Regions from separate parts of the Paenibacillus sp. FSL R5-0908 genome, predicted to be linked through region 3. Evidence: predicted binding sites of a transcription regulator. Region 3 holds the regulator's gene; each other region holds the start of a gene.
What was found. The regulator Rex, encoded in region 3, represses fermentation and respiration genes when NADH is low (regulators of the CRP and FNR family bind a similar motif). The targets are predictions, from matches to a motif close to TTGTGAAATATTTCACAA.
Positions count from the first base shown of each region.

Region 1 (5,497 bases), 1.1 Mb from region 3:
CCTGTGTTGGCATGTTGGATAAATGTAACGACCAAAATCAGAACCGGGATGATAGCAGCTTCCATCATACGCGGCATGTATTGACTGAAATAACTATCAGCCTCATCCACAGCATCCAGAGCAATACTGACCTTTCCTCCCGTCTGTCCACGAAGGGTTGAAGGCATGGAAGCATGAGTCAAGTTTTGCAGTACGGCTGCGCGCATATTTGTCTTGGCAGTAGCAGCCATATGTAAGCCAACTATACCGTTTCCATAGGACAATAGTGTGCGTACAGCCATAACAGCCAGAAGTATGCCGAGCAACAGGATAACCGATGAAAATGAAGCTTTCTCTACAAAAATCCGTTGGACTGCTTCAGCAAGCAGTCCAGCCTGACTCACAATAGCTATACCCAGCGCGAGCGAAATGAATGCGAGGAAAGCCATGTTTTTCCTTTGTGAAGACATTTGCTGAGAAATCAGACTGGATTTCCTCTTCACAGATACACCTCCTTTATATAGGCTTGTAGGGACATCTCAAACATGCCGTAATGGATTAATCAGCTTTATTTTTTTCCTTTTACATAATCCGCATCAAACAGGAAGAGTTTGAAGACCAGAATAAGGGATGGGATCAACAGGCATAGACCGCCGATAAACACAATAACTAACGCTAAACCCATTGCCGGTGAAGTTGCACTGCTCTGAATCGTGATATACGGATCAAGAATATAAGGGTATTGGCCAATCCCGTAAGCGAAAAAGGCACAGAAAAATTGCAACATGACGCATATAAAAGCTAATCCGTAACGGCGTCCGTTATATAACAGCCACATCGCGATCATGAAGAAAGCAACGGAAAGAGCCAGCAACCACCATAAATCCATCATATTTTGAAAATGCCGCTCATTGTGTTGACCCAAATAGATAAATGCTGTCAGTGCGAGGATTATCGTCGGTGTGCTCCAAAACAGGGCGTAGTTGCGCATCAGCTTCAACGCGGAATGATCCTCTGCCCGAGAAGCGTAAAATGTCAGAAATGAGCCGCTAATGAACAAAACGGACACAATTGCCAGTCCAACGATACTCCACGATAACGGATTGGAAAACAGCGCCCAGTAATCCAGAGAAACCGTCTCCCCCTGCTTCACGATAAAGCCGCCTTCAGACAAAGTTAGCGCCACTGACAACGATGCTGGAATAAGCAAACCTGTAGCTCCGTACAAAAAAAGATATACTATGTTTTTCTTGGAACCGTAATTTTCAAAAGCATAGAACGAACCGCGAATCGCAAGAAGAATCACTGCAATGCTTCCCGGAACAAGTAACGCGGAGCCATAATAATAGGCAGTGTCCGGAAAAAATCCGACGATGCCAATATAGAAAAAGATAAAAAATACATTTGTAATCTCCCATACGGGTGATAAATATCGGGAAATCAGACGATTAATGAGATGGTCCTGCTTCGTTAAACGTGCATAAAAGGCGAAGAAGCCCGCTCCGAAATCAATGGAAGCTATAATTAAATAGCCGTACAAAAACAGCCAGAGCACCGAGATGCCAATCAATTCGTAACTCATCATTCAGTGCCCCCCTTTTTAATAGATGGATTAGGATGATCCTTCATCCATTTCTCCATCTCAGCTTCTGCAGGATTATTGTTGAACAAGCGCCTTAGCACGATTACACACATACTGCCGAGTACGATGTACAAGAGCAATAAGGCGAAGAATATAATTCTTACATTCGGTGAAGAAGTGGCCGCCTCCTCAACACGCATATATCCACGGATAATCCACGGCTGGCGCCCAACCTCTGCATAAAACCAGCCCAGCTCAACAGCCAGAAAGGCGAGCGGTGCACTCAGTGCAATGATGCGAAGCATCCACTTGTTAAGCGCATTACGTTTTTTCCAGAACACAAACAGGAAATATAAGAACGAAATCGCAAGCAGAGTAAATCCGATTCCGACCATTAAATCAAACAGGTAATGAACGAGAAGCGGTGGCCATTCTTCCTTGGGGAATTCCTCGAGCCCCGTTACCTCTGCATTAAAGTTTCCAAAGGCCAGGAAGCTGAGCAGCTTCGGAAGATGAAGAGCCCCTAAAACTTCATGCTCTGCATTCAGCCATCCTAATAAAACCAAATCCACACTGCTACTCGTCTCAAAATGCCACTCTGCCGCTGCAAGCTTCTCTGGCTGATGCTCGGCTAAAAACTTGGCGGACACATCACCGGCTAACGTGTTCAGCAAACCGAACAGTAAAACTACCGCCATCATGAGATTTAAAGATTTTTTGTGGTATGCGGACACACCTTTTCTCAGCATCGCGAAGGCTGCAATCCCGGCTAACAAGGCAGCTCCTGTCAAATAGGCCGAGCTTAATACATGGAACACTTTGGAGAACGTCGCTGTATTCAGCATCGCTTGCACCGGGTTAATCGCTGTGAATTGGCCTGCTTCCATGACAAAGCCTTCAGGCTGGTTCATGAATCCGTTCACCGTCGTAATAAAAACGGCAGACATGCCTGCCCCGGCGACAATCGGAATCGTCAGCAGCCAATGGATATACGGATTTTTGAACCGATCCCACGTATACAAATAAATGCCCAAGAAGATAGCTTCAAAAAAGAACGCGAACACCTCCATGAATAAAGGAAGTGCAATGACATTCCCAGCCAGTTTCATAAAATTCGGCCATACCAGGGCCAGCTGTAGTGAAATCGCTGTACCGGTCACGACACCAACCGCCACAGAAATGACAAATCCTCTAGACCACCGCTTCGCCATAAGTGTATAATGGGGGTCTTTCTTCCGGATTCCGATAAACTCGGCTATAGCGATCATTAGCGGTATACCAACGCCAATTGTCGCAAAAATAACGTGGAACCCGAGAGTTAAGCCTGTCACCAGCCTGCTCCATAGCACCGTATCAATTGCCATTTTTTACTGCTCCCTTCAAAACTCTGTTCATTTTTCTATGATTAGGCCTGCTAACTGTTGGCTGCATTCAATATCAGGTTTAGCAAGGTTCAGCGACATCGTTGCTCGTTCATTTAGTATGACGTTCATCGTTCTTTGCTATGTAAAAAGAGAAAAAATTCACAAAGCAGGAGTTGGCGAGCCCGATTCACCTGATACTGAGCAGTCAAATTAATAATGTGACCTAATAATTAAAGTTATCTTATCTTAAATTTTAAGTAATTCAATCACTGACATCTCTTAATCTCAAAACGTTCAAGAAAGGGACAAATCTTTCTAACAACTCAGTGAATAACACAAAAAGTACCCGAAGGAGCTATTGATTGATTAGTGCATATGTGGTGTCACAAGTTTCCTCCTACTTTAATGCTAGTAAAAAAACGGTGTTTTCTCATTTTGAGCCGTAATATATCCCTTTTTTGCAACAAAAAAACACTGACTCAAATCATCAGTGTTTTTGAAGTAAAGCTAATGTCATCTACGTCATGACAAATCTTGAACTGCCACTATCATTTAGTACGACCGTAGAAAAAAGAATACCCATCTGACTTCCCAAGCTTAGTCGTCTCCGTTCCGTCCACTAGCTTGACCGCTTTCAGCAACGATGCAATTTGCGTATGCATTAGCTTTGCATCAAATTTGTCCATCTCTCTGTTGTCACTATCCACGAGCAGATAGTCGGGCATTGGAATGAACCCAATCACCGGTATCCCTGCCTCAAATAAGGGCTGACTCTCTCCAAACTCAAACTTGTTATGTCCACGCAATAATACAGTACGTGTGCCATCTGTCTTTTCAATAGCCTTCAGCCAAATGGCTGCCATCATTTCATTGCCCGCATAGGTATATTCGGTACTTATTTGTCCAGTTGGACCATAATGACCCGTATCATCGTCCTTCCACTCCATGCTGCCTAAATGCTCAACCGTAATTCCAGCTACAGCTTTTAAATGGCCATTCTTGCCATCCCACAGCTCTCGATGCCCCTCCATCCAGGTGGAAGTTGCCTGAGAGGATCCTTTGAACTCCGGCAATCTAAAATGCCCTGTCACAAAAGCGAATATCATCGTACGCTCCGGCTGCTCCTGCTGTAAGTAACGAATCATAGACAGCATGCCCACAGCGCCATTCTCTTCCACTACATTTATCCCATCCGTATGGGTATTTACGATAATCGCTTCGTCTTTATTCTTACCGTCAATTTTCACATAAAAGGATTCTGTTGAGGCATCATTTTGTATTTCCGCTTCTAAAATAACCGTACCTTCTTTATGCTCCTGAGCTGCGCTGATCACCTTTTTCCCTTCCGTTTCGTTAACCCAGACCGCAGGGATTCCGGCATAATCGGTGGTAAAAGGCACATATTGCTCTTCAACCTTATCGTCAGATACCCCTTTCCAGACTAAAACAACAGCTTTTACGCCCATTTCCTTCGCTTGCTCCAATTTAGCTTCTTTTAAAGCTGTAGTGAGGACTAGGTCGCCTTCATTTGGGGCAATTTGGTTGTCCATAGGAGATGAATCCCGCATGTTCATAACGATCCCGCTTGGAAAATTTCTGAAATTCTCAATTTCAATGACAGCAATTTTTCCGCTGATCTGGTCATATTCACCACGCTTCGTATACACCAGCTCCCCTGTTACACCTTTTTCGTCAGTTTCCCCGGAATAGGGAAAAGCTGAAGAGACATGAATTGCCTGTTGATCAATCATTAAAGCACTGTTCTTTTCTTCCCAACGGTCAAAAGTATAGCGATCACGATAAACTTGCAGCCCCATATCCGATACCTGCTGCTCCAGCCAAGCAATAAACTGATTATGACCCTCAGAGCCGGTTGTGCGGCTTCCAAAAGAATTCATTACTTCAATATCCTTGAGCATCACTGCTGCAGAATCCAATTTACGTTCATCGATCGTCACTGCCGTATCAGCTGCTAATGCTACCGGTGTTGTAATAGGTTTTGCATAGATTCCAATACCCCAAAGTACAGTAACGATAAGTGCAGCAATGCTGAATAACACTTTACGAACTACTAGAAACGGAGTAACTCTTCTGCTTACCTTTTGCCCCAAGAGTCCTCTCCATATGCCCGCTACGATCAGCAGCAGGATAGAAAGCGCAAGCAGCCAAAATTCTTTTGTTAGTAAGAATAACCCTTCTGCCACCATCGCACTAATAAATACTACTTGTAACTTCTCTCGTTTCCTTAAAAGTAAAAAAGAGATGCCTAATTCTGCTAACAAAATGATAATGGTCACGATCGAGATTACCGTTTCTTTGCCAATGAATATCGTAGCACAGAGTGCTAGGATCAAAAGCAGCACCGCTGACAATCGTCTATATAAGATTTCTAACATGACGCCCTCCCATTTTAACTAATGATTATTTTGACATTACATTTGTAATGCCTTATGGTTTTAGCATATTGAAAATACTCATGAAAAACAATGAAACGAACATCAGAATGTACAAACGGAGGGGAAATGTCATCTCAAATCATGAATTATACAGTCCAAATAGCTCTCAGCATCGT
Region 1 is NZ_JBBOUV010000001.1:3,992,876-3,998,372, reverse strand. Features, by position in the region: gene cydD (thiol reductant ABC exporter subunit CydD) at 1-482, opposite strand, end outside; gene MKZ09_RS18100 (cytochrome d ubiquinol oxidase subunit II) at 548-1,564, opposite strand; gene MKZ09_RS18095 (cytochrome ubiquinol oxidase subunit I) at 1,561-2,925, opposite strand; gene MKZ09_RS18090 (hypothetical protein) at 3,474-5,321, opposite strand; gene MKZ09_RS18085 (TetR/AcrR family transcriptional regulator) at 5,402-5,497, shown strand, end outside.
Region 1: MKZ09_RS18095 (cytochrome ubiquinol oxidase subunit I) is a predicted target of Rex. The motif match lies at 3,073-3,090, and genes of this name have one in related genera.

Region 2 (5,497 bases), 2.3 Mb from region 3:
AGCTGCGCTTAGCGAAATTCTTACAGGGCGGACCAAACGGACCTATTTGGCGCATTTAAGCCGGGATCACAATATGATGGATTTGGCAAAAATGTCGGTACGCGGCGCAATGGAGGATCGGGGCTGTTTTTTCAAAGATAGTGAGTTCAGACTGTGTGATACGTATTATGATCAACCTACGCCATGGGATAAGCTGAGCCAGTCATAAGCTGATCAAGTTCAGCGGTCTTGCGATCTAATTCTTGGCGGGAGATTAGGCCTTTTTCAATCATCAATTCGATCATTGCGCTAAAGGCAAGGGTCATGTGGTAGTGTTCATCCTTTAAGTCACCAAGCTTACCGATAAACTCGACTAAATCCATACTTGTTGAAAAAGAACTCATAATTAATCCTCCTTTAATAGTGTGAATATATAGTGTAATTAGAACTGAAAACTGTAAAAAATTCGCAGGTGTTTTAGCTGAGGAAAATCCCGAATTGCAGGTTGCCTGTGATACAATTAAAAGCGTGATGAGCAAAGCTAAAATTTTTAGGGACACTTCTATTTTATTGTAGTCTTTTAAGTTGCAAAATATTCCTAATAGAGAAGATATATTAAAAGATTATCATAATCTAACGATTGATCGAAACTCTTGTGGGGTTAATGGATAAAGTGAAACTTTTTAGTGATATTTGGAGTCTAATGGTTACAGAGGTTTGGTTCGGACGTGGTTGCTATAGGTTCAGGTCTTACCAACAGTGAACGCTTGGCAATAGAAGGGGGAGATTTTCGGTGGGATTGTTTGATGATGATTTCTATTCAACTAAAGTTTCGCGGTCCAGAGGGGATGAAGCATCAAAGGGATCGTTTGCTAATCGTAGACATTCTGTACGCAGATCGCGTAAGGGTTTATCTACCTGGCAAATATCCGCCGTTTGCTCCTTAGTCAGCGCTGTGGTGGCAGTTTTGTTATTCAGTATGTTTACAGGCCAGATGAGTCATGAGACTGCTCAGAAGCCGGTTGTAGCAACTGGAAATGTTGCCCCAAGCAGTAGTGATCCATTTGACCGGATTATTCAAGCTGCTGCCACGGTTCGCCCTGCAGTAGTAAGTATTATCAATCATAAAGAAGATAATGAAGAATTAAACATTCTGGATGAGTCCGCACTAGGCTCAGGAGTGATCTATAAAAAGACAGGGAATAAAGCATTTATCATTACTAATAATCATGTCATCGAAGACTCCGGTAATCTCGAGGTAGTTACAGTGAACGGAGAGACCCGTAAGGCAACACTCGTTGGAACGGATAAAGTAAGCGACATTGCGGTACTCTCTATTGATGCCAAAGGAATCGATACCATCGCGCAGCTCGGTGATTCCTCTAAGCTTCGTCTAGGTGAAACGGTCATTGCGATCGGTAATCCGCTAGGACTTGGGGATACATTGACCTCGGGAATTGTTAGCTATACTGAACGGATGGTTCCCGTATCCCTTAATCAGGATGGCGTATATGATTGGGAACAAGAAGTGATACAGACCGATGCGGCGATTAATGAAGGAAACAGTGGCGGCGCATTAGTGGATCTGGATGGCAAGGTTATCGGAATTAACACAATGAAGATTTCAGACACGGGTGTAGAGGGTTTGGGTTTTGCAATTCCTGCGAATCATGTGATAGATATCGCTAATGAGCTGGCTGAAAAAGGACATATTGCCCGTTCGTACTTGGGTGTATATTCAGTTGATTTGAACAATCCGTACGTTCCACTAGCAGAAGATCAACGCAATGAATTGAACCTGCCGAACAGTGTTAAGGATGGAGTAGTTGTTCTAGAGGCCGTTGGCCCTGCGAAGGAAGCTGGACTGCAATTCAATGATGTCATTACCAAATTTAATGATCAATCCATCATATCTACCCTTTCTCTTCGCAAGTACTTATATAATCATACGAAGATCGGTGATGATCTGAAAATTACTTACTATCGAAACGGCGAGGCCAAACAGGCAACAGTTAAACTTCTTGAAAAACCACAGGAATAATATGCTGGAAGTCGGTATATAATGATATAGCAGTTACGACAAGTAGAGCGGACTACCCCTTCGATTCCGAGGGGGTACCTTCTTGAAAAAGCGGATAAAAGTAACGTTTTTGGAAAAGCTATTTTTCTAAAACCATGATAATTATTCCAGAAAAAGGATCTATTTAGGGAATAAACACTAAGTGGCAGCCCTTACATTGGAAGGTAATACTTATTAGGGCAAAACCGGATATATTCGGATGCTTGCTTGCCTTTGCTAATCAGGTGTGGTAATATGATATCAATCATACATTTAGTCCCTAATTCTCGCATTGAAAAGGGCTGTCATATTCGGTAATACAACCTTTTTCAATGTGTGAATTTTTTCTTTGTTTGAAGATAAAAAGAACATATTAATTTAAATTTGTGGAGGTAACACACATGCAAACAGGTACAGTTAAATGGTTCAACGCAGAAAAAGGATTCGGATTTATCGAAGTTGAAGGCGGAAGCGACGTATTCGTTCACTTCAGCGCAATCACTGGCGACGGCTTCAAAACTTTGGACGAAGGCCAACGCGTTGAATTCAACGTTGTTCAAGGCAACCGTGGACCACAAGCCGAAAACGTTGTAAAACTGTAATAATAGAAGAAACCGTCCCAGCTTGTGAAAGTTGGGACGGTCTTTTTATATCTAGTTACTCACTATTGACTTACAGGATGGGAGGAACGGCAATGAACTACCGGAAGAAACCTTTGGAAGAAATACCGGAAGAAAATACCGCAATTTGGGCATGTACCAATGAGGGATGCAACGGATGGATGAGGGATAATTTCGCATTTGAACATGCGCCTTCTTGCCGTCTATGTGACTCTCCAATGGTTCGCAGCACGAAGATGCTACCCCAATTGCTTAATTCGAATGGCGATCTTAAATCGCTCAAGAAGGGTATTTCTATCTAACCAATACCTAAATGAGTCAAGCATTTATAGAACGACGAACCACTCAAGACGGGTAAACCGTCTTATTTTTTTTGCTTTCTTTATGCTAAATTGTGATCTTTGTCACAAATCATTTGAATTTCACCGTTAAATGACCATCTTTATGTGACATTTATCACAAAAAGAAGTTTAAATTTTTGACAGAATATAATTAACGAAAAGGGGAGAAGGAAGGGACAAATATGGATACAGTAATGCTGTCGCGTATACAATTTGCGTCGACGACAATATTCCACTATTTCTTTGTACCGGTATCAATCGGACTAGCGCTCTTGATTGCAATCATGGAGACAATGTACGTTAGAAAAGGTAATGAAGAGTACAAAAAAATGGCGCAGTTCTGGGGAAAGCTATTCCTCATCAATTTTGCAGTAGGGGTAGTTACAGGGATATTGCAGGAATTTCAGTTCGGGATGAACTGGTCCGATTATTCACGTTTTGTTGGTGATGTATTCGGGGCTCCACTTGCAGTTGAGGCACTGGCAGCCTTTTTTCTGGAGTCTACTTTTATTGGGATATGGATATTCGGCTGGGATAAAGTTTCCAAGCGAGTACATTTACTGTCCATCTGGCTGGTAGCATTCGGTACGATGTTATCTGCATTCTGGATTCTAGCGGCTAACTCTTTTATGCAGCATCCTGTGGGTTTTGCGATAAATAATGGACGTGCAGAAATGAATGATTTCTTCGCGCTTATTACGAACGGACAATTGCTGGTTGAATTCCCACACACCGTACTGGCTGCTTATGCAACAGGTGCTTTTCTTGTAACTGGTATTAGTGCTTATAAAATATTGAAGAAACAAGAGGTTTCTTTCTTTAAGAAGTCTTTTCAGATTGCAGCCATCGTAGGGATTATTTCTTCTATTGGTGTAGCTGTTGCTGGTCACGCCCAAGCGCAATATTTGGTTGAAACCCAACCAATGAAAATGGCAGCTTCCGAAGGACTGTGGGGTAAGAGTGGTGACCCGGCACCTTGGACTGTATGGGCAAACATTGATCCAGAGAATCAAATCAGTACTGGAGAATTTCAAATTCCTTATATGCTGAGTTTCCTTTCATACAGTAAATTTTCCGGTGAAGTTAAAGGTATGCTTGAGCTGCAAGCGGAGTATGAGCAAACCTATGGCCCCGGTGACTATATTCCACCTGTACGTACGACATTCTGGAGTTTCCGGATCATGGTTCTAGCAGGAACGTTAATGATTGTATTGGGAATGTACGCTATGTACTTAATGTGGCGCAAAAAAATGGACCGTCCGAACACTTGGTTTATGCGGTTTATGTTATGGGGCTTGTTGCTTCCTCCGATTGCGAATACAGCCGGTTGGGTTATGACCGAATTCGGGCGTCAGCCATGGACGGTATTCGGACTGATGACAACGGAAGACAGTGTGTCGCCTAATATTACAAGTGGTCAAGTTCTGTTCTCCGTGATTTCTTTTACAACGATTTATTTAATTCTAGGATTAGTGTTGGTCGGATTGTTTATTAAAGTGATTAAAAAAGGTCCTTATGCGATGGATAACGATCACGGCGATTCGAATGATCCATATAACGAGGAGGGTTCCCATGATATCTCTTAATGAATTGTGGTTTGTGCTGATTGCAGTTCTGTTTATAGGGTTCTTCTTCCTGGAGGGTTTCGATTTCGGCGTAGGGATGGAAACACAAATTCTCGCTAAAAATGATACAGAACGCCGTGTTCTGATTAACTCGATCGGACCCTTCTGGGATGGGAATGAGGTATGGCTTATCACAGCTGCGGGTGCAATGTTTGCGGCTTTCCCGGAGTGGTATGCAACGCTGTTTAGTGGATTCTATATTCCTTTTGTATTTGCCTTATTAGCTCTGATAGCGCGTGGTGTCGCTTTTGAATTCAGAGGTAAACGTGATTCATTAGCTTGGAAAAGAACTTGGGATGCTTGTATCTTTATCGGCAGCTTCCTGCCACCATTCCTCTTGGCGGTAGTATTTGCAAGCTTTATCAAAGGGTTGCCTATTGATGGGGATATGCAAATGTATGCAGGGTTCACAGATATCGTGAATGTGTACACTGTAGTAGCAGGGCTTACTGTTGTCCTTCTGTGCCTGGTGCATGGTCTCATGTTCACAACGCTGCGTACAGTGGGTGATCTACAGGCTCGCGCTCGCAAGTTGGCTCAAAGATTGCTAATACCGCTCGCAGCTTTATTTACTGCTTTTGTGATTATGACTTATAATATGACGGATATTTTCGAACAACGTGGAACGGTTCTTATGATTATTGTAGCCCTGGGAGTTATCGCCTTTGTACTGTCCGGTTACTTCATGACGAAGAAGAAGGATGGCTACGCTTTTGGAATGACAGGAGCGGTAATGGCGCTTTCGGTAACTTCTATCTTTGTAGGATTGTTCCCGCGTGTTATGATTAGTTCAATTGATCAAGCTTTTAATTTGACGATTACTAATGCGGCTTCGGGCCATTACTCTTTGAAGGTAATGACGATTGTGGCACT
Region 2 is NZ_JBBOUV010000001.1:7,383,778-7,389,274, reverse strand. Features, by position in the region: gene MKZ09_RS33750 (MBL fold metallo-hydrolase) at 1-208, shown strand, start outside; gene MKZ09_RS33745 (hypothetical protein) at 177-383, opposite strand; gene MKZ09_RS33740 (S1C family serine protease) at 773-2,020, shown strand; gene MKZ09_RS33735 (cold-shock protein) at 2,440-2,640, shown strand; gene MKZ09_RS33730 (cold-shock protein) at 2,733-2,960, shown strand; gene MKZ09_RS33725 (cytochrome ubiquinol oxidase subunit I) at 3,182-4,585, shown strand; gene cydB (cytochrome d ubiquinol oxidase subunit II) at 4,572-5,497, shown strand, end outside.
Region 2: MKZ09_RS33725 (cytochrome ubiquinol oxidase subunit I) is a predicted target of Rex. The motif match lies at 3,103-3,120, and genes of this name have one in related genera.

Region 3 (5,497 bases):
AAAATTTGCTTTCCTTCGCTCACATCTTATCAGCTAGGCTCTGTCAGTGCTCATTTTGGAGTGACGCATGATCGTCCGCATCAGGCAGATAGTGATGCACTTGCGACTGCTTTAGTGCTGTTGAAATGTCTTGAGGAGCTCTACGAGCTGCCGCTGCTTACGATCCAGAGACTCTGTGAGCTGTTTACTGAAGAGGATAGTGATCTGGGCTGGTACTTTGATGGTCTGCTGCGAGAGCGGGAAGCGGAGACGCTACAGCCTGAAGGTGATCTGACTTTCTATCGTCAATTAGCGCTTGCAGTAGGAGACTGGACGGAGTTAGCGCCACCTAGAGATGAGCATGCTGAGAATCCGCTAGCGAATTTATCTTTTACTGATTATATGGACGAAGTAACCAAACGACTTAAAGACACATTACCGCAGTATGAAAGCCGGGAAGCTCAGGATATTATGATCAATGAGGTGATGACGGCACTTGCCGAAGACAAACACCTACTGATCGAAGCGGGCACAGGAACCGGTAAATCGCTCGGTTATTTGTTGCCTGCCATTTATCAAAGCGTTCGCACCAATGAAAAAGTCATGGTCAGCACTCATACTATTAATCTGCAGGACCAATTGCGCGAGCGGGATATCCCTTTGTTAACGCAGGTAGTTCCTTTTCCGTTTAAAGCTGCTATTTTTAAGGGAAGAGGACATTATTTGTGTCTGCGTAAGTTTGAGCATAAAATTAATAAAAAGGACTTTATAAGCCCAAGGGAAGATGCGCTTACTGCCGCTCAGATGATCGTATGGCTCACTCAAAGTGAATCAGGGGATGATGAAGAGCTGAATTTAAGCGGCCGGGGTGGTGATTTCTGGGAGACGGTGGCAAGCGATACCGACTCCTGTCTGGGCCGTTCCTGTCCGTGGTTCCGCAAATGTTATTATCATAGGGCTAAGCATGAAGCTGGGATTGCTGACGTGGTCATTACAAACCACTCTAAGCTATTCGCAGATGTTAAGGCTGGGCACCAGCTGCTTCCGGCTTACGAGCATCTTGTCATTGATGAAGCACATCATTTAGAAGATGTGGCTGGTAAACATCTTGGCATGCATATGAAGCATTTCACTGTGGCACACACGTTATCGCGACTGTATAAAGATAGCCGAAACGGACAGCTTCCTGCTCTGCGCCAGATATTACAGTCGTCAGGCAGTGAAGAGGCTTCAGAATGGAGCGGAGTCATCGATCGGATTTACCCGGATCTGCTTACCGTCAAAGAAACCTGGGATGCACTCAGCGACAAGCTGTTCAGCCTTTTGCCGGAACGCAGTGATGCAGGGGCGGGGGAAGCGGGACAACTGGTTATGCGGTTGCTTCCCGCCCGTAAGCCGAAGGATTGGGATGAATTAGTTGCGCTAGAGAACACTATGAATCTGACGTTAAGCGACATCATCCGTAAGGGTGATAAAATGCTTAACGAGATGCGTGACCAGGAAAGCCAATCCTCAGCAGACAGTCTTGTTACTGATATTAGCGGTTTATTTAAGGATTTGGCTTCCATTCGTGAGCAAGTAAGATTCTTTATGGGGCTGAATGACGATAATGTAGTATATTGGCTGGAGGCAAATGGAAATTACCGCAGCAAATCACTACAGCTGTATGCCGTCCCTGTGGATGTTAGCAGCCAGCTTAAAGAGTTGTTCTTCGATAAGAAAAAAAGCATCGTGCTTACCTCGGCGACGCTGTCTGTAGATAAATCTTTTCAATTTATGATTGATAATCTCGGACTTAACGAAGCTGCGGAAGAGGGACGTCTAATGACCTCACTCCTTCCATCTCCCTTTAAGTATCGTGAGCAGGCACTGTTAGTTATACCGCGTGATTTTCCTAGTGTGAAGGGCAGTGTGGGCGATGCTCGATTTGTCGATACACTCGTACAGTCATTATCGGAAGCTGCTAAAACAACACGTGGGCGGATGCTGGTTCTGTTTACTTCTTATAAAATGCTGCGTCAGGTATATGATCCGCTTAAAGAGGCTTTGGCCTCACAAGAGATTACGGTGCTTGGTCAAGGCGTGGAAGGTGGCAGCCGGAGTAAGCTGATCCGCCGCTTTCAGGACAGTGCAGCATCCGTTCTGCTGGGGACGAGCAGCTTCTGGGAAGGTGTAGATATTCCAGGTGAAGCACTGACTTGCCTGGCCATCGTGAGACTTCCGTTTCAACCGCCGAATCACCCGTTGGCGGAAGCGAAGTCGGAGTTATTGCAGGCCCAGAAGAAGAATCCGTTCATGAAATTATCTGTTCCTCAAGCGGTTATTCGTTTTAAGCAGGGATTCGGAAGACTGGTTCGCACGGCGCAGGATCGCGGAATAGTTATTGTTTATGATACAAGGGTTATTGAATCTCATTACGGAAAGTATTTCCTTTATTCATTGCCTGGTCCCAAAATGGAGCATATGCTTACTGATCAAATGGTCCCCCGCATAGCGGAATGGCTAGAGGATGGCGGCGCTTCTTAAAACGCTCGTCTTCAGTTTAGCTCCTCCTTATCCTTAAGGGCGGTCTGTTACAGTACCGCCCTTAGTAAGGAGAGGTAGACGTTTGAATATGGATTTACACAAGAACATTATTATTTTTAGGAGGAAAAATATGAAATCGGATAAAATATCAGAAGCCGTTGTTCGCAGACTGCCTGTGTACTTGCGTTTTTTGAATGATCTCCAGAATCGCGAAATATTAACAGTTTCCTCTCAGGAACTTGGACAAAAGCTTGATCTTAATCCCGCACAGATTCGTAAGGATTTAGCATATTTTGGTGACTTCGGCAGAAAAGGTATCGGCTACGATGTAACGTATCTTATTGAGAAAATCCGTCATATCCTGAAGCTGGATCAACAGCTTAATGTAGCTTTAGTTGGAGCAGGTAATCTCGGACATGCCTTGTCTAATTACAATGCATATCTTAAAGATACTATGAAAATCACGGCTATATTTGATTCGTACGCTCCTAAGGTTGGACGTAAGATCAACTCCCTTACTGTGCAACCGATGGATGAACTAGGCAGCACGATTCGTGAGCAAGGTATTCGCATTGCCATTATTACCGTACCTGATTCAGAAGCTCAAAATGTAGCAGATATTCTCATTTCTTCTGGGATTGAAGCGATTTTGAACTTTGCCCCTGTGATTCTGAAGACACCACCGAATATCCGGGTGCATGCAGCTGATTTTACAACTGATCTGCAAAGTCTTGCTTATTACTTGCGGGATGGAAAGGAAGAAAGCGAACATGAACAACAATAAAACGATAATTAAGGGCGGGTATTTTCTGACTCCGGGAACGGATGAGCCGGTTCTGAGTGGATATATGACTATTGAAGATGATTTAATCACTTACATAGGAAAAGAAGAGCCTCAGATGGAAGCTGGAGTGCAAGTGGTTGATGGCAGCCGTCTGCTGTTCATGCCTGGACTTGTAAACACACATGGTCATGCGGCGATGTCTTTGCTGCGTGGATATGGAGATGATTTAGCGCTACAAGTGTGGCTTCAGGAGAAGATGTGGCCGATGGAGGAAAAGTTCACCGGTGATGATGTATACTGGGGAACCTCCTTATCTGTATTGGAAATGCTGAAGGGTGGAACTACGACCTTCCTCGATATGTATGATCATATGGACCGAGTAGCCGAGGTAGCTGAGTTATCAGGTATCCGTTCCGTATTGATGCGTGGTGTGATAGGGTTATGTCCAGAGGATGTACAGAATCACAAGCTTGCGGAAGCGATTTCTTTTGCCCGTAACTGGCATGGAAAGGCTGACGGTAGAATTACTACTATGATCTCGCCACATGCCCCTTATACTTGCCCTCCGGACTTCCTGGTTAAGTTCGTGCAGGCAGCGCATGATCTGGATTTACCGATGCATACGCATATGTCCGAAACGAAACGTGAAGTGGAACAAAATGTGGCGGATTACGGGTTGCGTCCTGTAGCTCACTTAGAGAAGCTTGGAATGTTCACACGTCCCTCGATAGTTGCACATGGTGTTCATTTAAATGATGAAGAGATTGAGATCTTGGCTCGCCATAATGTGGGTGTATCTCATAATCCGGGCAGTAATTTGAAGCTGGCTAGCGGAGTGGCTCGGGTTACTGATCTTCTAAAAGCTGGTGTGAAGGTGTCTCTTGGCACGGATGGCGCGGCAAGCAACAATAACTTGGATATGTTTGAAGAGATGCGGCTTGCAGCTCTCATTCATAAGGGTGTCAGCGGTGATCCAACGGCTGTTCCAGCTCCAGAGGCTCTGCGTATGGCTACAGAATATGGCGCGCAGTCCATCTTTTTAAATAATGTAGGCAGACTTGCTGTAGGGATGAAAGCTGATTTCATTGCTATTGATATCGATCAGCCGCATTTGCTGCCACACACAGATCTGTTGTCTCATGCAGTTTACTCTGCTAGCGCTAAGGATGTTGAGCATGTGTGGGTGAATGGTAAACAGGTCATCAAGCATGGACAATGCTTAACCCTGGATGAGGAAGCTATCCGGCGTAAAGCGCAAGAAGCCTTCGAAGGTTTATTGAAGCGTTAAGTCTGGAGAATAACGAATAAATAATAGGCTGCGACTTTTTGCTTTTAGCAAAAGTTGCGGCCTTTTGTGCATTTTTAAGGCTGGGAAAGCTAGAAAATTATGAAATTTTGGATAAACACGCGGGTGTGTTATATAATCAAAAAAGATATATTACTAGAAAGGGAGCTGTACCTTGAAGAAAAGGAAAAAATGGATCCTCCTGGGGTCAGTTCTGATTCTGCTCCTGGGGTTTGGACTTATCCAGTTCTATGCCTATATTATGAAAGATCAATGGAACGAGCGTGATATCGCTAAGGATGTTGCCAAAACCAGAGCGGGTCTAACAGAGGTAACCAAAGCACAAAAATCGGTTTGGGATGAAAATGCAGTGTACTGGGTATTAACAGGGAAAAATGAAGCCGGGACTGCTCTTATGACCTGGGTCCGCTTTACGGTAGATGGAAAATTTGCTGAAGGCGACGATGCAGTGTTTGCTGAGGAACTAAGTAAAGGAACCTCGGAAGCCCAAATACGCGGCATTATCAAAGCTGATCTTCCGGACATAACGATTGAACGCTTGCTGCCGGGAGTATATAACGGAGAGTATGCTTGGCAGCTTTTTTATAAACAGAGCGGTCGGTATTATTATCAATTTTATCGCTTTTCGGATGGGTCCCGAATGGGCGAAGGTTACAGTTTACCTAAAAGTTAAGCTGAACATAAGGAAATTAAGGGTGGCATAGTAAACAAGCGAACTTAGTATAAGTTCGCTTGTTTACATTTATTTGATGTACAAAAGTGATATACTAAGTGATATACTGAATGGGTGGTTATCACCGAATATTCTCTTAAATTCACACACAAAAATAGGCTGATTGATTAAAAATCAAGGCCGATTTTGTCGAAAGTGAGGAATATATTTGGTATTGATGGAAATATTT
Region 3 is NZ_JBBOUV010000001.1:5,074,125-5,079,621, reverse strand. Features, by position in the region: gene dinG (ATP-dependent DNA helicase DinG) at 1-2,505, shown strand, start outside; gene MKZ09_RS23090 (redox-sensing transcriptional repressor Rex) at 2,636-3,289, shown strand; gene MKZ09_RS23085 (amidohydrolase) at 3,276-4,577, shown strand; gene MKZ09_RS23080 (cell wall elongation regulator TseB-like domain-containing protein) at 4,750-5,268, shown strand.

Region 4 (5,497 bases), 4.2 Mb from region 3:
TGGTTAAATTGTGAGGTGAGACCAAAATGAGGCATCGCAAAGAGCCCCCGGGTGACAAAAATATCATTGGAACCCGAGTTGTAGCTATTCGAAAAGCTAAGCGTATGAAGCAAAAGGATTTTCTTGCCAGGTTGCAAACCTTCGGTTTAGACATCAGTCCAACCAGTTTATCGCGATTGGAAGGTCAATATAGACTTGTGCAGGATTATGAGGTGGTTGCCATTGCGAAAGCATTGGAGGTTTCTGTTGGAGAGTTGTTGGGGGAAGGTTAGTGAAGTGATAGTGGGAGATAACTCTCTGTTTTTGGAATAGATCGTTATTTTCATTTAAATAGATACTACATAGATCTGCAAATTTTTTATGCAGAATCCCTGAAGGGATTTATTATTCAGATTTAGACACGTACCTACGACGTCCAATAAAATGGAGACCTGAGGCAATATCTGACCCCCAGATTTTATCCTTCGGTCCGCTTTCAGGTGTCATTCATCGTGCTATGTAGACATCAAATAATACATAGCTAAAACAACGATATACAAACCTATCGCACGGAATTTATTCCATAGATTCAGATTAAAAGACAATCAGTAATCTGCAATTTGCAGAAACTGATCGTCTCTCTTGTCTTACGGTCCTCCTTCTCTAAATTCATACAAAAACCGAGAAAGGACACTTTATTTAAAATTGTCGATTTCTCGGTTATAGTATATTCATTCGTTATTTTAATTAGTTAGGTTGCTCTTCCATCGCTCGAATGGATTCATCCACCTTTACCATCATGGAACATTCGACTCTTTTGCGGAAGACGTCACAGCTGAAGTCATAGGTTCCGACCAAGGAACCCGTCGCGTGCAGTGCATTGGCAGGACAACCACCGCTGCAGTAGAGTTTAGCCCAGCAGTCTTTGCATTCCGGCTTCGAGTAGCAGTTGCTCTCTTTAAATTGACATTGCAGCTCTGGCTTTGTGATGCCATCCCAGAGGTTCCCCATGCTATACTCTTCATCCCCTACGAACTGGTGGCAAGGAAAAAGCTCTCCCCAAGGGGTGACAGCAAGATATTCCGTTCCTGAACCACAGCCAGTGATTCTCTTCTGGATGCAAGGTCCTTCCGAGAGGTCAAGCATGTAATGATAAAAGGTAAACCCCTTGCCTTGTTCACCGCGTCCGATCATTTCCTTAGCGAGAATTTCGTACTGGTTATATATCTCCGGGAGGTCCTCCTCGGTAAGTGCATAGGGTTCCCTTGGATCACAGATGACCGGTTCCATCGAGATTTTGTCAAAACCAAGATCTGCGATATGAAATATATCATTGGTGAAATCGACATTGTTACGAGTGTAAGTTCCCCGTACATAGTACTCTTGGTCCCCGCGCTTACGAACGAATTCCTTGAACTTCGGAAGAATATGATCGTAGCTGCCTTTTCCGTTAACCGTTTGGCGAAGTCGGTCATGAACCTCTTTTCTTCCATCCAGGCTTAATACGACATTGTACATTTCCTGATTTAAAAACTCAGTGACCTCATCGTTCAGCAGCATCCCGTTCGTCGTAAAGGTGAAGCGGAACTTCTTTTTGTATTCTTGTTCTTTGCTTCTTGCATAAGCTACGATCTGTTTAACTACTTTCCAGGCCAAAAGCGGCTCCCCGCCGAAAAAGTCGATGTCCAGGTTGCGATGATGACCCGAATTTTCAAGCAGGTAATCGATAGCTTTTTGTCCAACCTCATAGCTCATGATTGCTCGATCTCCGTTGTATTTCCCTTGGCTAGCGAAGCAATAATCGCATGACAAATTACAGGTATGCGCAACATTGAGGCAGAGTGCCTTAACATAAGTTTTTCGTTTTTTTAAATCAAGCGAGAGGTTCTCATACTCATCTTTTGTAAAGAGCTGTCCCTCATTTATAAGCGCCTCGATATCCACGATGGTTTCTCGAATTTCACTCTCAGAAATGCTGGAATCGTGCTTATATTTCTCTAACATCATTGTCACGATTTGATCGACAGAAGTTTTCTCATAATCCGCTATAATTTCATATGCTAGGTCATCAACAACATGCACCGAGCCACTATAGGTATCGAGCACGATATTGTATCCGTTTAGTTTATATTGATGAATCATACTTACTAATCAAGCTCCTTTTGCACACAAGTAGAAACGGCTTTGCCTTCCTTTAGAGGTAGCATCCATTTCTTAAAAATAGCCGCCCATCAGCAGAGCAATGGGCGGTAAAATTCCGAATCCTATCTGTTCATTGCATTTTCACACTTCTGGTTTGCAACGCCGCAGGAAGTTTTACAAGCGGACTGGCAAGAGGTCTGGCATGCGCCGCATCCACCGTGTTTTGCGGTATCCATCAGTTTGCGGGTGCTTAAGGTTACGATTCTTTTCACGTTAAATAACTCCTTCTGTAATTTCTTGTGATCACTTTCACTTAATTTCCATGGAACATCGTAGCAACATCACGCAAGTACGTCTATGATGCCCGTCACCTAACAGAGTAGAGAGGGCTTAAACATAAGTATCAACGTTAATTTTCGTGCAGTCTTTCATGCTTGTGATCGTAGGATGCGGTAGCAGGAACCAGAGTCAGGGCAATACTAAAAAAGTGAAACAAAAAAAGAGACGGCAATGATGCCATCTCTTTAACAACGATTTTTTCTCATACTTGTCCGTAAAGTCCAATAAATATAAGGATCTCATAGCACTGTATCCTTCCTTACCAGTAGAGCGACACTCTCCACATGCGTGGGTAGACAGTGTGAACAAACTTATATGAGGAGCCCTAAGACACTCTTGACAGTTTATCTGCTCTTGAATATTCAATGAAGTTATTTATTTTATAATGTACTACGCCTTAGTTCATAAAAATATTGCACAATCGGATGCTTTAACTTCATCTTCTCGCTCATGTTTAAAATCCAACCGTATTGATAGAAAGCAACTCCGAGCATAGCATCTATGGCGTGCTACAGAGGGACGAGAATAGCCCTCCTATCCATAACCGAACGGATGCTTTTTGTACTCTAAGGGGCTTGAACCGACTCTATTTTTGAACACACGACTAAAATAGTACTGGCTCTTATACCCTACCTTCACGGCCAGATCCCCGATTTTGATATTCGGCATTACGTCATCCAGAATCTCCTTCGCCTTCGATATCCGAAGCTCGGTGACATAGTCAAGGAATGAAGCACCGATTTCTTGCTTCATACGCTTGCTAAGATAGGTTTGGTTGATATGAAATAGCGCTGCTACTCGAGTAATAGACAGCTCCGGATCCTGATAATGACTGTCAATATACTCGGTCACTTTTTGGATAAGCACTGTTCCATCCCCTGTATACCCGGGAAACTCCCGCTCCTTATCCACCCTGTCTTCATGTGAATGCAAAGGATATTTTACCTGAAGATGCTCATCGATCCGATGAAGCAGCTTGTTCAGATCACTCTTCGGCACAGGTTTCAATACATAATCGAATGCTTGCAGTTGCACGGCTTGACGCGCATATTCAAAGTTATCGTACCCGCTGATGATGACAACCAGAACCGACGGGCAGCGTTCGCGCAATATATTCATCAGATCGAGCCCATTCATATTCGGCATGTTGATGTCCACAAGACATACATGTGGTGGGGCTTCCTCCACCATATTCAATGCTTCGTTTGCACTTTTCGCTTCTCCTGCAACCTCAAAAAGATACGGACTCTCCTCAATGTATTGTCGCAAGCCTTTGCGAATGATCGTTTCATCATCGACGATGACAATCTTCCACATCTTCATTCCACTCCCCGTCCAAAGGTATTCGAATGACCATAACGGTAATGCCATCTTCGCTCTTCACTGCAAGGCCATATGGCACCCCGTAAGCTAGTCGAATGCGATGGTTTACACTGTATAGCCCAAAGCCTGTGGCAGAACGATCATATGTATCATCAAGAAGGGCTTGATTCATCTGTTCAAGCTTCTCTTCCGGAATCATAACCCCATTATTTTCAACCTTAATGACCAAATAATCGGCCTGTTTATATGCTGTAATCGAAATTTTGCACTTTTGATCCCCAAGTGGCTTAATCCCGTGATAAATCGCATTTTCCACCAAAGGCTGCAGCATGAAGCGAACGACTTGGCACTGAGCAAGCTTTTCATCATATCGAAGCTCGTAGTCCAGAATCTCCTCATATCGCACACCTTGAATATGAAGATAACTCTCGACATGGTACAACTCCTGATCAAGCAGAATGTAGGGACTGCCTGTGCCAAGCCCTAATCGGAAATACGCGCTAAGCGCTTCCACCATCTCCACCACATTGTCTGCTCCATGTTCCGTTGCCATCCACTGGATCGTATCCAATGTGTTGTATAAAAAGTGCGGCTTGATCTGCTCATGAATCAGTCTGAGTTCCATCTCCTTTCGGTCCTGCTCCACAGCGTATAATTGAACAAGCATGTCATTGAAGCTTCGTCCAAGATCGCCGATCTCATCCGAGCGCGTAACATCTGCTCGTATGGTTTGGTTGCCGTTCTGCACATTTTCCATTACCTGGCGAAGCGACTGAATTGGACGAATAATGGAAGAAGCAAGCAGTACCAGAAATACGATAAGCGCACTACCGATAAGAACGCCTACCAGCAATGCAGTCCGCTGGGTTTTGATCACCGCTAACGATAGAGTTGAATTCGGTACTTTGAGTACTAACTTCCAGCCTTCTACATTTTGAATTGGAGCCTCAAATACACTCATGTTCTTCTTATCTGCTGCATCCTCCGCTCCTTCTCCTTCACCCAGCTCTCTGCAATCGACGATAAGCTGGCCTGACTGGTCATATAGCATTACATCTTGAGCAATCTCCTTCATCTTCTTGACGGAGACGGCTGCGGCAATATAAGCTACCTCATCATTCACCGATGGATTCACGCGATAAAGAATGACGACGATTTCGGCTGCATTCGCTTTGGATACGATCGGATTGCTCACCACATAATTGGTATCCGAATTCAGCAGTTTTAGATAGTAGGGTCGGTTTAGTATCGAAAAAGGCTTGTCCTTTGCTGACCAGGAATTTCCGTGAATATCCACCACGCGTATGGATTCGTACTCTACTTGCTTCTTCGCCTCGAACTTATCGATCTCTTGCAGCAATTCATCTCGTGTCCACTGATGGTCCGAAGCTAGAGAAGCAAGCATGTCTATCTCTCCAATGCGCTGATTAAACCAATAATCAATCTGGTCGCTGCGTGCAGTAACCACTTGCTGCGTTAAGTTCTTATTCAAAGGGACAACCGTATGGTTCATCTCCAAATATATTGTTACAAGCAATGCAACGAACAGCAGCAAGAAGCAGCCTCCTGCGATTAACGTGATTTTTAAGTGAATTGATTTCATTGTAATCATAGCCCTTCACAATATCCGTCTCTTACATGCCCGAAAAAGACAAAAAAACACTAATCTGTGCAAATACATAATGCTGTACTAAATCTATAATAGGTCTTGTGC
Region 4 is NZ_JBBOUV010000001.1:899,810-905,306, reverse strand. Features, by position in the region: gene MKZ09_RS04130 (helix-turn-helix domain-containing protein) at 27-272, shown strand; gene scfB (thioether cross-link-forming SCIFF peptide maturase) at 727-2,121, opposite strand; gene scfA (six-cysteine ranthipeptide SCIFF) at 2,244-2,393, opposite strand; partial or broken gene MKZ09_RS34360 (SF0329 family protein) at 2,841-2,921, opposite strand; gene MKZ09_RS04115 (response regulator transcription factor) at 2,995-3,777, opposite strand; gene MKZ09_RS04110 (cache domain-containing sensor histidine kinase) at 3,752-5,338, opposite strand.
Region 4: scfA (six-cysteine ranthipeptide SCIFF) is a predicted target of Rex. The motif match lies at 2,419-2,436, and genes of this name have one in related genera.